DNA from 4 places in the Kosakonia radicincitans DSM 16656 genome. Region 3 is predicted to be linked to each of the others. Evidence: predicted binding sites of a transcription regulator. Region 3 holds the regulator's gene; each other region holds the start of a gene.
The links. The regulator Fur, encoded in region 3, represses iron uptake genes when iron is present. The targets are predictions, from matches to a motif close to ATAATAATGAGAACNACTATCAA.

Region 1 (4,189 bases), 2.3 Mb from region 3:
CTCGGTTGGCTCAACGATGTCAACCAGACGCTTGTGAGTGCGAATTTCGTACTGATCGCGCGCGTCTTTGTTAACGTGCGGGGAGATCAGAACGGTAAAGCGCTCTTTGCGGGTCGGCAGCGGGATCGGACCACGGACTTGCGCACCAGTGCGCTTGGCAGTCTCGACGATTTCCGCGGTTGATTGATCGATCAGACGATGATCAAACGCTTTCAGGCGGATACGGATTCTTTGGTTCTGCATGAGACCAGAGCTCCAATTATTTATAGACGAAAATAATTACTCCTCACACCCATTACGATTGATGGGGGAGTGTAATCGTTCATAACATAGCCCCCCGATTGGGAGCATTGTTAGCAGCTAAAAAACACTGCTGGGGTTCAGATTGAACCCGCCGTCAATTACGACAAGCCCGCGCATTATACGTAAATCTGGGCTGGACGCAAGTGCCGTTTAGAAAATAAGCAACATTGCGCGCAAGTCCACAGCAGGAATGTCATTGCAATCAATCAGGTGATATTTCTGGCGAGTCTTCTCGTAATTTTGCAGAAATACATTATGCAATCAGCCCCTCCTTCGCCACTCTCCAGGTACGACATCATTCTTTACTTGAGGCGAAATGCTCTTTATTTACTTATTCCTGAACTTGCTACTCGTCTGGCATGACATTCGTAGTGGACTCCTCCCTGACCGTTTTACCTGCCCTTTATTGTGGACAGGACTTTGCTGGCACACTCTTTTCCATGTGTCTTTTTTGCCATATGCCGTATGGGGAGCAATCGCTGGCTATTCTGTTTTTGCTGCTGTCTATTGGGGTTATCGCTTGTGGCGTGGTCGGGAAGGAATGGGATATGGCGATGTAAAATACCTTTCTGCGCTGGGGGCCTGGCATGGTTGGGAAAGTTTGCCCACGCTGATTGTCATTGCATCTTTGTTGGCCTGTTGCGTCGCAGGAATCAGATGCATCTGTACTCATAACTGGCAGTCATTAAAAAACCCGCTGCCGTTAGGTCCATTTCTGGCGGCTGCGGGTCTGCTGGCTGGATACCCAACACTGATATCGTTTTAATCTTCAACTTTGATTTGCGATTGCAGGTAGTTTTGAATTCCAATTTTCGCAATCAGATCGAGCTCTGTTTCGAGCCAGTCAATATGGTGCTCTTCTTCGGCGAGAATATTGATCATCATATCGCGGCTGACATAATCATGAACACTATCAGCATAGGCAATGGCTTCGCGCAGATCTTTTGCGCCTTCCAGTTCCAGCCTGAGGTCAGATTGCAGCATCTCTTCGACATCTTCACCTATTCCGAGCTTGCCCAAGTCCTGCAGGTTCGGTAATCCTTCAAGAAACAAAATACGCTCAATGTACTGATCAGCGTGTTTCATTTCATCAATGGATTCGTGGTATTCAACGTCGTTGAGGCGCGTCAGCCCCCAGTTTTTGAACATTCTCGCATGGAGAAAGTATTGGTTTATTGCGACAAGCTCATTTCCCAATAATTTATTGAGATAATTTATGATTTTAACATCACCTTTCATTATGTAGTCCCTCCGCTTCCACTTATTGAAGCGTAGATGCGCCTACAAGGATGTCAAAAAAAGATAGCGCCTTAAGCGATCTCTTTATATTCCGGCATCTGTGTAAGTTCGTTCTGCATAATCTCTCTTGCCGCGCGAACACACTTACCGCATTGATTTCCCACCGGAACAAATTTGCGAAGCTGCTGAAATGATTGGGGGTGAAACTGGCGAACTGCCTGACGAATTTTTTTATCACTCACACCATTACACAAACAAACGTACATGATCACTCCCGTTCAATTTATGCACAAAAGTGTAAATGAGAATAGTTACGATTACAATAGCACAACTGTAAAGCCCTCGTCAGAAGCGCAGGGAGAATTACATGGAAATATGTCCGCAATTAATTTTTAGCAGACAGCAAAAAGGGCGCCGGAGCGCCCTTTTTCATTCAAAGCCAGATAATTAGCTGAGAACTTTTGCCACAACGCCCGCGCCAACGGTACGGCCGCCTTCACGGATTGCGAAACGCAGACCATCGTCCATCGCAATCGGGTGAATCAGGGTAACAACCATTTTGATGTTGTCGCCCGGCATTACCATCTCTACGCCTTCCGGCAGTTCGATGGTGCCAGTCACGTCAGTTGTACGGAAGTAGAACTGCGGACGGTAGCCTTTGAAGAACGGAGTGTGACGGCCGCCTTCATCTTTGGACAGGATATAAACTTCTGATTCGAATTTGGTGTGCGGCTTGATTGAACCCGGCTTAGCCAGTACCTGACCACGTTCGATTTCTTCACGTTTGATACCACGCAGCAGAACACCCACGTTCTCGCCCGCACGGCCTTCGTCCAGCAGTTTGCGGAACATTTCAACGCCAGTACAGGTCGATTTCGCGGTGTCTTTGATACCAACGATTTCAACTTCTTCACCCACTTTGATGATACCGCGTTCTACACGACCGGTAACAACGGTACCACGACCGGAGATGGAGAATACGTCTTCGATCGGCAGCAGGAACGGCTTGTCAATCGCACGCTCTGGTTCCGGAATGTAGGAATCCAGGAAGCCTGCCAGTTCGATGATTTTCGCTTCCCACTCTGCTTCGCCTTCCAGCGCTTTCAGAGCAGAACCACGAACGATCGGCGTGTCGTCGCCCGGGAAATCGTACTGAGACAGCAGTTCACGAACTTCCATCTCTACCAGTTCCAGCAGCTCTTCGTCATCAACCATGTCACATTTGTTCAGGAACACGATGATGTACGGAACGCCTACCTGACGACCCAGCAGGATGTGCTCACGGGTCTGCGGCATCGGACCGTCAGTCGCAGCAACAACCAGGATCGCGCCGTCCATCTGCGCAGCACCGGTGATCATGTTTTTAACATAGTCGGCGTGCCCCGGGCAGTCTACGTGCGCGTAGTGGCGGGTCGGGGTGTCATATTCAACGTGAGAAGTGTTGATGGTGATACCACGAGCTTTTTCTTCCGGCGCGTTATCGATCTGATCGAATGCGCGGGCAGAACCACCGTAGGTTTTTGCCAGAACGGTAGTGATTGCAGCAGTCAGGGTAGTTTTACCATGGTCAACGTGGCCGATTGTGCCGACGTTAACGTGCGGTTTTGTACGTTCAAATTTTTCTTTAGACACGGCTTTATTCCTTACTATAGCGCTCTCCCCTTCTGGAGAGAGCACGGACTTTGGTTTTAACCCTGAGGCTTATTTACCACGGGCTTCGATTACGGCCTGAGCAACGTTGTTCGGTGCATCATCATACTTCAGGAATTCCATAGTGTATGATGCACGACCCTTGGTCAGAGAACGCAGTTGGGTTGCGTATCCGAACATTTCAGACAGCGGCACTTCAGCATGAATCTTAACGCCAGTGACTTCAGATTCCTGACCGCGCAGCATACCGCGACGACGGCTCAAGTCACCGATAACGTCACCGGTGTTCTCTTCCGGAGTTTCTACTTCAACCTTCATGATCGGCTCAAGCAGAACTGGTTTTGCTTTCTTAAAGCCTTCTTTAAAGGCAATAGACGCAGCCAGTTTAAACGCCAGTTCAGAGGAGTCAACGTCATGGTAAGAACCGAAGTGCAGACGAACACCCATATCTACTACCGGGTAACCAGCCAGCGGGCCAGACTTCAGTTGTTCCTGGATGCCTTTATCAACGGCCGGGATGTATTCGCCAGGAATTACACCACCTTTGATGTCGTTGATGAACTCGTAACCTTTCGGGTTAGAGCCCGGCTCCAGCGGGTACATGTCGATAACAACATGACCGTACTGACCGCGACCACCAGACTGTTTCGCGTGTTTACCTTCGATATCGGTAACTTTCGCGCGAATCGCTTCACGGTAAGCAACCTGAGGTTTACCGACGTTCGCTTCAACGTTGAATTCACGTTTCATACGGTCAACGATGATGTCGAGGTGCAGCTCACCCATACCGGCGATGATGGTCTGGTTAGATTCTTCGTCAGTCCATACGCGGAATGACGGGTCTTCTTTCGCCAGACGGCCCAGAGCCAGACCCATTTTTTCCTGGTCAGCTTTGGTTTTCGGTTCTACTGCGATGGAGATTACCGGTTCCGGGAATTCCATACGTTCCAGAATGATCGGGTGATCCGGGTCACACAGAGTGTCACCAGTGGTCACG
Region 2 (4,189 bases), 120 kb from region 3:
CTGCGGTTCGCCAACACTTCAACGGCAAGACCGCCCTCTTCATCCGGGAACAGTGCAATCTCCAGATCGTTGACCGGCCCGGTCGCCAGCGTGTGCGTGATGCCGTGAATGCCATCGACATCCAGCAAGTAGTCAAACATTTTGACGTTGAATACCGGGCCAAACAGCGGCTCATCGCCGGCGGCGCGGCCCACATCACGGACAATCTGTTCGGCATCGTAACGCTGATGACGACGCATCACTTTCAGGCTGCCCGCCAGTTGCGCGGCCAATTCCGCGAGGGTTTGCGCGCCATCGATATGAATGCCCAACGGCAGCACGTTGAGTACCGGCCCGGTCGCCGTCAGCGCAGCGGAACCCATGCGGCGCATAAAGATAAACCCGGCGGCGTAATCCATCCGCCCGCACAGACGACCGAGCCACAGCGCCACCAGCGCCAGCCCCAGATCGGCAGGCTGGCTATTCGGCAGCGCGCGAGTTAAACGGCGGAAATCATCAGTATTGAGCGCAACGTTCAGGCGCAGAATGTCAGTGGTCGCCGCGCGTCCCGGCAGCGGTGTCGGCGAGAGTGAAACCGGCGGTGGCAGTTCGCTGCGCTGTTTCGCCCAGAAAGCGGCATCGCGCTGCCAGCCGTCGCTGTCGCGATAACGCTGATACTCTTCCACCACTTCCGCAAACGGCGTAAAGGGGGATGATGGCGTTTCGTCTCCGCGTCGCCAGGCGCTGTAAATGGCGGCAATCTGGCGGGTAATTGCCGGGAAACTGAAGCCATCGACCAGTAAGTGATGATAGCGCTGATACCAGTACCAGCACTGTTCGCCCACGCGCAGGAGTTGATGGCAGACCAGCGGTTTACCGCTCTCGACGCGCAGGTTTTGCGCCAGATCGGCGCGCATAATGTTCAGCGCGGCGGTATGCGCATCGCTGTGGGAGCGTAAATCGGTGATGGCGGGCTGCGCAAACTGTTGCGATTCATCCACCCACTGCCAGACGTCGCCGTTATCTTCCTCAAAGCGCATGCGCAGCGTATCGGCCTGCGCCATACCGGTGACAATCGCCTGCGCCAGCAGCGCGGCATCGATATCGCCCTTCAGCTCAACATAGTGCGCCACGCTCCAGGCGTTGGGCAGCGACGAGAGTTTTTCCGCCATCCAGATCCCTGGCTGGGCGGCGACCAGCGGTAAACGTTGCGTCATTGGCCGCTCCTTGCAGTCACGTAGTGCGCCGGGGTTAAGGTCTGCCAGTGAGCGTCAAGCCACCTATTGCAGGCTTCCTGTGGCTGCGGTTCGCACACCACGCGCCAGCCGCCAGGCAACGCGCACTGTGCAGGCCACAAACTGTATTGCTGCTGGCTGTTTTGCAGAATATAAAACCGCCCTTGCGGATTATCGAAGGGGTTGGTGAACTCCATAGCAAACTCCTGTCATAGAAAGGCGCGTCAGCGGGCGCGGGTCAAAGGCTGCCAGAGGGTAATCAGCCCGGAAGTCAGCCCGCCGCGCCAGCAAAGCGCATCATGTCCGCCGTCAACCTGACGCCAGAAAACCGGCTGCTGTATGCGTTGTAACAGGGAAAAAAGCGCCTGATTGGCGCGAAAAATCAGCGGTTCGCGCGCGCCCGCTTCCAGCACAATGCGCAGGCCGGAGGGGTGCAGTTCACCGCGTTGAAGTTGTTGGATAAGGATGCCGTCCTGCTCTGCGCCGCGATGCGGCCACCAGTAAGAACCAGACTGGCTCAATACGCAGCCAAAACGCTGCGGCCAGTGCAGCGCGGCATAAAGTGAAGAGAGACCGCCAAAACTCTGCCCGGCCACCACCGTGCGCTCAGCGCGATTGCTGAACGGCGCCAGCGCCTGCACCTGCGGCAGCAGCTCTTCCTGCACCGCCAGCCAGAAATCGGCATTGCAGGGCAGTTCGCGCGTGCGGTGCACATTATCAATCACATCGATCAGCACATAGACTGCCGCCGGTAATTGCCCCTCGTTGGTGAGCGCGGCCAGCGCGGGCCAGACCGGCATACTCTGCGCCCAGAATTGCCCGTCGAGCAGCACCGCCAGCGGGCGTTCGGCCACGTTTTCCTCGCCGGTGGTGTAGATCCACACGCGGCGCGTGTTGTTCAGCCGCTGGCTGCGCCAGTGCAATAGTTGCGGTTCATTGAAAGGCGTATCGGATGCCTGCCATCCCGGCTGTAGCGGCGCATCAGGCATTTCCAGCGCCGAAACCGGATGGCCGCGACCGCCGCGCCAGCTTTGCCGGTTAAGCGGATCGGCAATCGCCTGCGCCAGCAGTTTGCGCCAGCCTTCGCGCAGAGCGGCGCGATCCGGCGGAATGGCAGCAAACACCGCGGGGGAAAAATCGTCGTGATTTTGCGAAGGCATCAGGCAATAGCTGCCCCGCCAGCCCGCTTCAAGGCGGATCTCACGGTACCAGACATCAGTACCGGCAATGCGCTCAAGCGATTGCGGCCGGGCATTTTGATGATGATCGGTCACGCCGGTGATATAGAGCCAGACCCGTTGAATGGGGGAAGTGGCTTCCGTGCCTGCCGGATCCCGCCACCAAAACGTGACGCGGTATTCGCCCGCTTCCTGCACCCATTCCGGCCCCTGTTTTGACTCCCACCAGGCATCACTTCCCGTTGTTGACGTCACGTCTATTACCCCAAATATGCTGTGGAAATTTTTGCTTGCACTTCCAAATTTGTTGATAATATTATTGATAACAATTTGCATTTGCAATAGCGTATTAGCGCGCTGTGGGAAGCGCGTCTTTCACTCAATTGGCCACCTTTGTCGATGCTGCTCAGGGCTGAATAGCTCGCTTTGTGCTGGCTCCATTATGCTGCCTCCTCTCCCCCTGGGAATGGATGAACCGGGGAAGCGGCGATGAAAATCAGGTAAAACAATGAATAACAAAATCAAGACCTTGACCTTATTGGTCAATCTGGGAATTTACGGTGCTGCTTTGCCCGCCATGGCGGCAGACAGCAATACCACCAACTCCACCGAGAATGATGACACCATCGTTGTGACCGCCGCGCAGCAAAATTTGCAGGCGCCGGGCGTTTCCACCATCACCGCTGACGAAATTCGCAAAAACCCGCCAGCGCGCGACGTTTCTGAAATTATCCGGACCATGCCGGGCGTTAACTTAACCGGTAACGCCACCAGCGGTCAGCGCGGCAACAACCGCCAGATCGATATTCGCGGTATGGGCCCGGAAAACACCCTGATTCTGATTGACGGCAAACCGGTTACCAGCCGCAACTCCGTGCGCCTTGGCTGGCGCGGCGAGCGTGACAGCCGTGGCGACACTAACTGGGTGCCGCCGGAAATGATCGAACGTATCGAAGTGATTCGCGGCCCGGCAGCAGCGCGTTACGGTAACGGCGCAGCCGGCGGCGTGGTGAATATCATCACCAAAAAAGATAAAACAAACGAATGGCACGGTGCCTGGAACACCTATTTCAACGCGCCGGAACATAAAGACGAAGGTTCCACCAAACGTACCGACTTCAGCCTGAGCGGCCCGCTGGGCGGCGATGTCAGCTTCCGCCTGTATGGCAACCTGGCAAAAACCCAGGCCGACGCGTGGGATATCAACCAGGATCACCAGTCTGAACGTACCGGGATCTATGCCAACACCATGGCCGCCGGTCGTGAAGGTTCGATTAACAAAGATATCAACGGCGTGGTGCGCTGGGATTTTGCACCGTTGCAGTCGCTGGAGTTCGAAGCCGGTTACAGCCGCCAGGGCAACCTCTACGCGGGCGATACGCAGAACACCAACAACGACAGTAGCACCAATAACTACGTGAAAGAGAACTACGGCAAAGAGACGAACCGTCTTTATCGCCAGAACTACTCTGTCACCTGGAATGGCGGCTGGGATAACGGTGTGACCACCAATAACTGGCTCCAGTACGAACACACGCGCAACTCGCGTCTCGGCGAAGGCCTGGCGGGCGGTCTGGAAGGGTTATTCAACACCAATAAGTTCACCGATATCGATCTCTCGGACGTGATGCTGCATAACGAAGTGAACCTGCCGCTGGATCTGCTGGTCAATCAGACGCTGACGCTGGGAACCGAGTGGAACCAGCAGCGGATGAAAGACATGGCGTCGAATAAGCAGGCTTTCCAGGGCGGCCCCATTTCCGGTCTGAGCAGCACCAACCGCAGCCCTTACTCCAG
Region 3 (4,189 bases):
GTCAGCGTATAAGCTGAACAAATTCCACTTTCACCTTACCGATGACGAAGGCTGGCGCATTGAGATCCCTGGTCTGCCTGAGTTGACCGACATCGGCAGTAAACGTTGCCACGATCTGAGCGAGAAAACCTGCCTGCTGCCGCAATTGGGTTCCGGCCCGGACAGCAACAACAATGGCAGCGGCCACTTCAGCCGAACCGATTACATCGACATACTGAAGTACGCGAAAGCGCGCCAGATTGAAGTGATCCCGGAAATTGATATGCCGGCACACGCCCGTGCAGCCGTGATCTCAATGGAAGCGCGCTATGAGCGCCTGATGAAAGAGGGTAAAGAGAAAGAGGCGAATCAGTACCGTTTGCTGGATCCGACGGACACCTCTAATACCACCGGGGTACAGTTCTATAACCGCACTGGCTATCTGAACCCTTGCCTCGATTCGTCGCGCAATTTCGTCGATAAAGTGATTGGCGAAATCCAGCAAATGCACAAAGAAGCGGGTGTACCGCTGAACACCTGGCATTTTGGCGGTGACGAAGCGAAAAACATCTATCTGGGGGCGGGTTATACCGACCAGAAAAAACCGGAAGCGGGCAAAGGTATCATCGATCAGAGCAAGCAGGACAAACCGTGGGCAAAATCTCAGGTCTGCCAGACTATGGTTAAAGAGGGTAAAGTTGCAGATGTTGAGCATCTTTCCAGCTACTTTGGTATTGAGGTCAGCAAGCTGGTGAAAGCGCACGGTATCGGTACCATGCAGGCGTGGCAGGATGGCCTGAAAGATGCCAAAAATGCCGCTGAGTTTGCCACCGATCACGTCAATGTTAACTTCTGGGATACGCTCTATTGGGGCGGTTTCGATTCAGTAAATGACTGGGCGAACAAAGGGTTCCGCGTCATTGTCTCGAACCCGGACTATGTTTACCTCGACTTCCCGAACGAAGTCCATCCGGCGGAAAGCGGCTACTACTGGGGCACGCGCTTTAGCGATGAGCGCAAGATCTTCAGCTTTGCGCCGGATAACATGCCGCAAAATGCTGAAACTTCACTGGATCGTGACGGCAATCCATTCAGCGCGAAATCGGATAAACCGTGGCCTGGAGCCTATGGTCTTTCTGCTCAGCTGTGGAGTGAAGTGGTGCGTACCGACAACCAGATGGAATACATGATTTATCCACGCATGATTGCGGTCGCAGAGCGTGCCTGGCACCGCGCCGGTTGGGAACAGGATTATCAGGCCGGGCGCGAGTACAAAGGCGGTGAAACTCATCTGGTCGATGTAAAAGCGCTGGATAAAGACTGGAGCCGCTTTGCAAATCTGTTAGGCCATCGTGAACTGGCAAAACTGGACAAAGCAGGCATCAACTACCGTCTGCCTGTACCGGGCGCGCGCGTGGTTGGCGGCAAGCTGGAAGCCAATACCAGCTTCCCGGGAATGGTCGTGGAATATTCTACGGACGGCGGTAAAAACTGGCTGCGCTACGATAATAAAGCGCGTCCTCAGGTGAGCGGGGAAGTGCAGATCCGTACCGCCAGCCCGGACGGTAAACGTTTCAGCCGTGTGGATAGCGTGAAAGCGTAATTATTGCTGAAGTAACCTGCCCGGCAGCGCAAACCTGCCGGGCATTTTTGTTTTTGAAGGGCAAAAAAAAAGCCAACCCGAAGGCTGGCTTGAGTATGAAAAGGGATTATTTCGCGTCGTGCGCGTGTTCATCTTCGCGGCAGTCACCCTCGGCGCAGTGACCGTACAGGTAAAGACTATGGTTCGTCAGACGAATACCGTGTTTCGCGGCGATTTCGCGCTGGCGCGCTTCGATGGAATCATCACTGAATTCGATCACTTTGCCGCAGTCGAGGCAAATCAGGTGATCGTGGTGATGCTGCTGAGTCAGTTCAAAAACGGATTTCCCGCCTTCGAAGTTATGACGGGTCACAATGCCGGCGTCATCAAACTGGTTCAGTACACGGTATACTGTCGCCAGCCCGATCTCTTCGCCCATGTCGATCAGTCGTTTATATAAATCTTCCGCACTGACATGATGGTTATCCGGTTCCTGAAGTACTTCCAGGATTTTTAACCGAGGAAGCGTGACTTTCAGGCCAGCCTTCTTTAATGCGGTATTGTTGTCAGTCATGCGGAATCTGTCCTGTTGCTATACGATTCACTTCCTCAATGGAAGTTAGAAGGAATGCACCTGGGATAATGCGTCTCATTATAGAACTGCCATGGCTAAATGAAAACTGCAAGTCCTCAAGTAAAGTAAGCTTTTAAAACGTGGTGTCACCAGCAACTCCTGTGCTTTATGACACCACTTTAGCAGGGCTTATTGTACAGCGATGGAGAAAAAAGTTAAAAATTTGTAGCAATTATTTCCATTGCTTTTACCTATTAATACCACGTAACCCACAGATTACGCCGTAAAATCAGGCGTTGATGATGTCATCAAGATGCAGCTCTTCGCGAACTTGCTTAACCCATTTTTGCACGCGTTCTGCGGTCAGTTCTGGCTGGCGATCTTCGTCAATGGCCAGACCAACAAAATGGTCGTCATCCACCAGACCTTTAGAGGCTTCGAAATGGTAGCCTGCAGTCGGCCAGTGGCCCACGATGGTCGCGCCGCGCGGCTCAATAATATCGCGGATCGTACCCAGCGCATCACAGAAATATTCTGCATAGTCTTCCTGATCGCCGCAGCCAAACAGCGCAACTAACTTACCATTAAAATCAATGTCTTCCAGCGTCGGGAAGAAATCATCCCAGTCGCACTGCGCTTCGCCATAATACCAGGTCGGAATGCCGAGCAGCAGAATGTCATATCCTTCGATATCTTCTTTGCTGCTTTTGGCAATGTCATGTACGTCGGCAACGTCCTTACCAAGCTGACTCTGAATCATTTTCGCAATATTTTCGGTGTTGCCGGTGTCGCTGCCGAAGAAAATACCTGTAATTGCCATGAGTAAAATAACCTCTTGAAACCTAATGAATATGATGGTGGCGCTACGCCCACAGATAAGGGCAATCATAGCAGAACAGAGAAGCGCGCGAAAACAGCTATCGCCGCGGAGTGCACTGTATGACACATGAAAACGTAGAAATAAGAGAGGTGATTCGGAGTAATTACTTTCCGCGCAATGCGCTCAGCTGTGCCAGCAGCATCTCTTCGATAAGTTCGCTGCGGCTCATGTCGCGCGCATCGGCAAGTTCGTTTAATGCATCAACGGCTTCAACATTCAGTTTTAGCTCGACGCGTTTAAGCCCACGAACTTTATCGCGTTTTAATTGATTGCGTTTGTTGATGCGTAACTGTTCATCACGCGAGAGCGGATTCGTCTTCGGCCGTCCCGGGCGACGCTCATTCGCGAACAGATCCAGGGTTGTACGGTCCGTTTGTTCTTTAGCCATGTTTAAGCATACTACGGGAAAGACAAGCAATCGGGCTGCCGCCCGGGCTGAATAGCGCGCCATCATACATCAGCATAACGGGCGCGCCAACGGGCGGACGCGTTCTGGCGACTGGTCGCCGCCTTTTTAATCAGTTTGACTTTTCAGCGAGATAACGATTAATTGCCCGCATTACCGCTTCAGGTTTTTCCGCATGCACCCAGTGACCGGCGCCAGCAATCACATGCGCGCGCGCCTGCGGGAACTGTTCAAGCAAAGCGCTCCGGTACTGCTCCGTAACGTAAGGGGAGTTGCCGCCACAGACAAACAGTGCCGGATGAGGCCATGCGGGAATGGTTTCCCAGCCAACAATATGCGGATATTGCTCCCACAACACCGGAACATTGAAACGCCACTCGCCCTCAACAAACGATTTCAGCAGAAACTGGATCACGCCTTCTTCTTTTACATGCTCGCGCATTAGCGAAGCCGCCTGCTGGCGCGTAGTGACCTGCGCGTCAGTGACGGCATTGATCGCGGCAAATATCTCGTCATGGCGGCGAACATGGTAATCGACCGGTGCAATATCAATCGCCACCAGCTTTTCTACGCGTTCCGGCGCCAGTGCCGACAGCGCCATCACGGCTTTGCCGCCCATTGAGTGCCCAATAAAGATAGCCTTGTCGATATGATGGGCGTCCAGCGTATCCAGCAGATCCTGCGCCATTGCCGGATAGTTCATCTCGTCGGAGCGGGGGGAAAGACCGTGGTTGCGCATATCAACCTGCACCACGTCATACTCCTGTA
Region 4 (4,189 bases), 1.7 Mb from region 3:
GACGCCGGAGCTGGTCGCCACGCTGGCCGCCGAATTCCCGGATTTTGCTGGCATCAAAGAGACTGTCGATTGCCAGTCGCATACCCGTAATATGATTCAGGCCACCGCACAAGTGCGTGAGGATTTTGCCGTGCTGTGCGGCTACGACGAGTACTTTATCCCCACTCTGCTGGCAGGCGGCGCGGGCGTTATTTCCGGGTTGAATAATGTGATGCCAGAACTGTTTGTCCAGGCGCGGGAGGCGTGGCGACAGGGCGATTTGCCGACGTTGCATGCAACCCAGCAGGAAATTGGCAAATTTATGGCGATCTACGCGATTGGCGACGACTTCGTTACCACCATCAAAACAGTGGTTTCACGCAAGTTTGGCTACTGCACGCCCGTATCACGTAACTTTGGCGGCACGCTGAATGAAGCGCAGTGCCAAATTATCGATCGGGTATTTGGAATTCAATAATTGCCGGATAGCGCTACGCTTATCGGGCCTGCAAAACGAACATGCCCGGTAAGCATTTCGCCACCGGGCAAACCGTTATTTCACCGCATTACGCATCACCACTTCCGCCTCTGCCGTTTTCACCTTGCGCGACCAGACGGACGTTAAAATCGGCACCAGAATTGACGTGACAATCACCGAGGTCGCCACCAGCGCAGTTGCGGCTGGCGCCATCGGTTTAAAGTCCGGCACCATTTCGGCGATCAGCACCGGCGTTGCCACTGCCGCGCCCGCAGAACTGGAGGCCGCCAGCCCTGCTGTACCATCACCGCCGCCAATCAGTTTATCGGCGATAATCAGCGGAATACCGGTAATCACAATCACCGCCACCCCCAGCAAAATCCCCAACAAGCCGGTCTGCGCAATCACGCTTAAATCAATCGTGTTACCCAGTGCGAAAGCAAAGAACGGAATCAGGGTTTGCACCGCTTTGCTGAAAAACTCCCGTAATTCCGGGTCCAGATTCCCCAGCGCGAACCCGACCAGGAACGGCAGCACCGCACCAACAAACACGTGCGGCTCGAACGAGGCAATTCCCGCCGTGCCGAGGATAATCATCGTCATCAGCGGGCCGGATTCCAGCGACATCAACACGAACGCACCGGCTTCCTCTTTGGTGCCGTACTGCTGCATGATTGACGCATACAGCCCGCCGTTAGTCATATCCATCGATGCTACCAGCGCCAGCGTCGATAACCCGGCGAAAAAACCCGCCTCCACACCGTGTTCAGGAATCAGCCGTGAGGCCACGGCCGCCACCACCCAGGCAACCGCAATTTTGGTCACCACCAGCGTGCCGGACTTACGCAACACCGTGCCGGTGGCGCTCAGTTTGATGGAAGCGCCCATACAGAAAAACCACACCGCCAGAATCGGCACCGTGCCAGTAATCATGCCGTTAGTGAACGAGCCAAAGTACTTTCCCGCGCCGGGCGCAAAAGTATGGCAGAGAGCGCCGATGAACAAAGGAACCAGCATCATCCCGCCAGGGATTTTTTCGATTGCACGCTTGATTTGCATATCTTCACCTGTCAAAAAACGTCCGATTTTTTGAGCGCCGACCCGCTATGTTTGCGGGACAACAGCAGCGCGGATGAAGAGAGGGTAGACCGGGTTTCGCGGAAGAAAAGTGATCAGACAATCATAACAAAACAATATTTCATTATTTTTAGATCATCGTTCCTGTTAGTTTTTATCTGAAGAAAGGATATAAAAAACCCCCGCAGACTAAGCCTGCCGGGGGTTCTGGCTCACGCTAACGCGCGGGGGAAAGCAAACTTATTTTTTCGCAGCGAAACGAGCCGCTGCTTCGTCCCAGTTCACCACGTTCCAGAACTCTTTGATGTAGTCCGGGCGGCGGTTCTGGAATTTCAGGTAGTAAGCGTGTTCCCACACGTCCAGACCCAGGATCGGGAAACCGGACGCGCCAGAGATCGCTTCACCCATCAGCGGGGAATCCTGGTTAGCAGTAGAAACCACAGCCAGTTTGTCGCCTTTCAGCACCAGCCAAGCCCAACCGGAACCAAAACGCGTGGCGGCTGCTTTTTCGAATTCAGCTTTGAAGTTGTCTACGGAACCGAAATCACGCTCGATAGCCGCTTTCAGATCGCCCTGCAGGGTGGTGCCTTTTTTCAGGCCTTTCCAGAACAGGCTGTGGTTAGCGTGACCGCCTGCGTTGTTACGCAGAACGGTTTTTTTGTCTGCCGGCAGTTGATCCAGCTTGGTGATCAGTTCTTCAGCTGACAGGCTGGCGAACTCCGGCAGGCTTTCCAGCGCGGCATTCGCGTTATTTACGTAAGTCTGGTGATGTTTAGTGTGATGGATTTCCATCGTCTGCTTGTCGAAATGAGGCTCAAGGGCATCATACGCGTACGGCAGAGCGGGCAGTGTATAGCTCATTTTCATCTCCATTATTGTCTGGCGGCATATATGTTAATGCCGCGTAAGCAGTCGGATCATTATAGTTAATTAAATGATATTGAAAATGTTTATCAATGCCGTAGTTTTAATAAGGTTATAACTTTTGGTTATGTTATTGAAATTGTGAAGCTGCTCACCTCCATCACGCGCTCATTGCCAGTTCGCCATCTATCGCGGCAAACGCCTCAAGGTTAATCTCCTGACTGATTTTTACACTCCTCAGGTCGGCTGCTCGTATTCCGACGATAAAAACAAAGAGGATGAGAAAATGAGTAACGCGATTACGATGGGTATTCTTTGGCATTTGATAGGTGCGGCCAGTGCAGCCTGTTTCTATGCCCCGTTCAAGAAGGTTAAAAATTGGTCCTGGGAGACCATGTGGTCAATCGGCGGCATCGTCTCCTGGTTGATTCTCCCCTGGACCATCAGCGCGCTGTTACTGCCTGATTTTTGGGCCTATTACAGCTCGTTCAGCGCTTCCACCCTGCTACCGGTCTTTCTCTTCGGCGCAATGTGGGGCATCGGTAACATCAACTACGGCCTCACCATGCGCTACCTCGGCATGTCGATGGGCATTGGCATCGCTATCGGCATTACGCTGATTGTCGGTACGCTTATGACGCCAATTATCAACGGTAATTTTGACGTTCTGATCAACACCGATGGCGGTCGAATGACGCTGCTTGGCGTGCTGGTTGCACTTATAGGCGTCGGGATTGTGACCCGCGCAGGCCAGCTGAAAGAGCGCAAAATGGGCATTAAAGCCGAAGAGTTCAACCTGAAAAAGGGGCTGACGCTGGCGGTGATGTGCGGCGTATTCTCCGCCGGAATGTCCTTTGCCATGAACGCCGCCAAACCGATGCACGAAGCCGCTGCGGCGCTGGGCATCGATCCGCTCTACACCGCCTTGCCAAGTTATGTGGTGATCATGGGCGGCGGCGCGCTGATTAACCTCGGCTTCTGCTTCATTCGGCTGGCAAAACTGAAAAACTTGTCGATAAAAGCCGACTTCTCGCTGGCAAAACCGCTGATCATCAGCAATATTCTGCTTTCGGCGCTGGGCGGTTTGATGTGGTATCTGCAATTCTTCTTCTACGCCTGGGGCCATGCCCGCATTCCGGCGCAGTACGACTACATCAGTTGGATGCTACACATGAGCTTCTACGTGCTGTGCGGCGGCATTGTCGGGCTGATCCTGAAAGAGTGGAAGAACGCGGGTCGCCAGCCGGTGAGCGTGCTGAGCCTTGGTTGCGTGGTGATCATTGTTGCCGCCAATATCGTCGGCCTCGGCATGGCGAACTAATCAGGCAGCAACCCGGCTACGATGACGCCACTGACCTGGCGTCATCCCCACTTCGCGGCTAAACACCACCGAAAAATAGTTACTGTCCTCAAACCCGCACTGCATGGCGATTTCGCCGATCATCTGCTCGGAATGCTGAAGCAAATACTGCGCATGGCAGATGCGCAACTGGCGCAGATAGTGGTTGATGGTCATCCCGGTCTGGGTGCGGAATTGCTGGCGCAGCGCGCGCTCGCTGCACTGCTCCTGCTCGCAAAACTGCTCCAGCGCAAAGCTGCGATTCAGGCTGCCGGAGAGCGCGGTAATCAGCTTATCGAGCAGCGTCTCACTGTGCGTCGCCGCCAGGTTATCGGCAGCAAAACGGTGGCGTTTGAGCGTCATCACCAGTTGGGCAAACAGCGTTTCTGCCATGATATTGGCCAGCGGATCGGCTTTGGCGCTCTCATGCTCCAGTTGCGCAATCACCTGCC

Region 1: bfd (bacterioferritin-associated ferredoxin) is a predicted target of Fur. The motif match lies at 1,844-1,866, and genes of this name have one in related genera.
Region 2: fes (enterochelin esterase) is a predicted target of Fur. The motif match lies at 2,706-2,728, and genes of this name have one in related genera.
Region 4: sodA (superoxide dismutase [Mn]) is a predicted target of Fur. The motif match lies at 2,469-2,491, and genes of this name have one in related genera.

Annotation. Positions count from the first base shown of each region.
Region 1 is NZ_CP018016.1:435,317-439,505, reverse strand. Features, by position in the region: gene rpsJ (30S ribosomal protein S10) at 1-243, opposite strand, end outside; gene Y71_RS02060 (prepilin peptidase) at 620-1,069, shown strand; gene bfr (bacterioferritin) at 1,066-1,542, opposite strand; gene bfd (bacterioferritin-associated ferredoxin) at 1,614-1,808, opposite strand; gene tuf (elongation factor Tu) at 1,990-3,174, opposite strand; gene fusA (elongation factor G) at 3,244-4,189, opposite strand, start outside.
Region 2 is NZ_CP018016.1:4,099,577-4,103,765, forward strand. Features, by position in the region: gene entF (enterobactin non-ribosomal peptide synthetase EntF) at 1-1,196, opposite strand, end outside; gene Y71_RS19815 (MbtH family protein) at 1,193-1,411, opposite strand; gene fes (enterochelin esterase) at 1,439-2,647, opposite strand; gene Y71_RS19830 (TonB-dependent siderophore receptor) at 2,901-4,189, shown strand, end outside.
Region 3 is NZ_CP018016.1:3,979,049-3,983,237, reverse strand. Features, by position in the region: gene Y71_RS19210 (beta-N-acetylhexosaminidase) at 1-1,582, shown strand, start outside; gene fur (ferric iron uptake transcriptional regulator) at 1,689-2,135, opposite strand; gene fldA (flavodoxin FldA) at 2,425-2,955, opposite strand; gene ybfE (LexA regulated protein) at 3,119-3,403, opposite strand; gene ybfF (esterase) at 3,534-4,189, opposite strand, start outside.
Region 4 is NZ_CP018016.1:5,712,398-5,716,586, forward strand. Features, by position in the region: gene Y71_RS27485 (dihydrodipicolinate synthase family protein) at 1-457, shown strand, start outside; gene kdgT (2-keto-3-deoxygluconate transporter) at 533-1,516, opposite strand; gene sodA (superoxide dismutase [Mn]) at 1,775-2,395, opposite strand; gene rhaT (L-rhamnose/proton symporter RhaT) at 2,685-3,719, shown strand; gene rhaR (HTH-type transcriptional activator RhaR) at 3,720-4,189, opposite strand, start outside.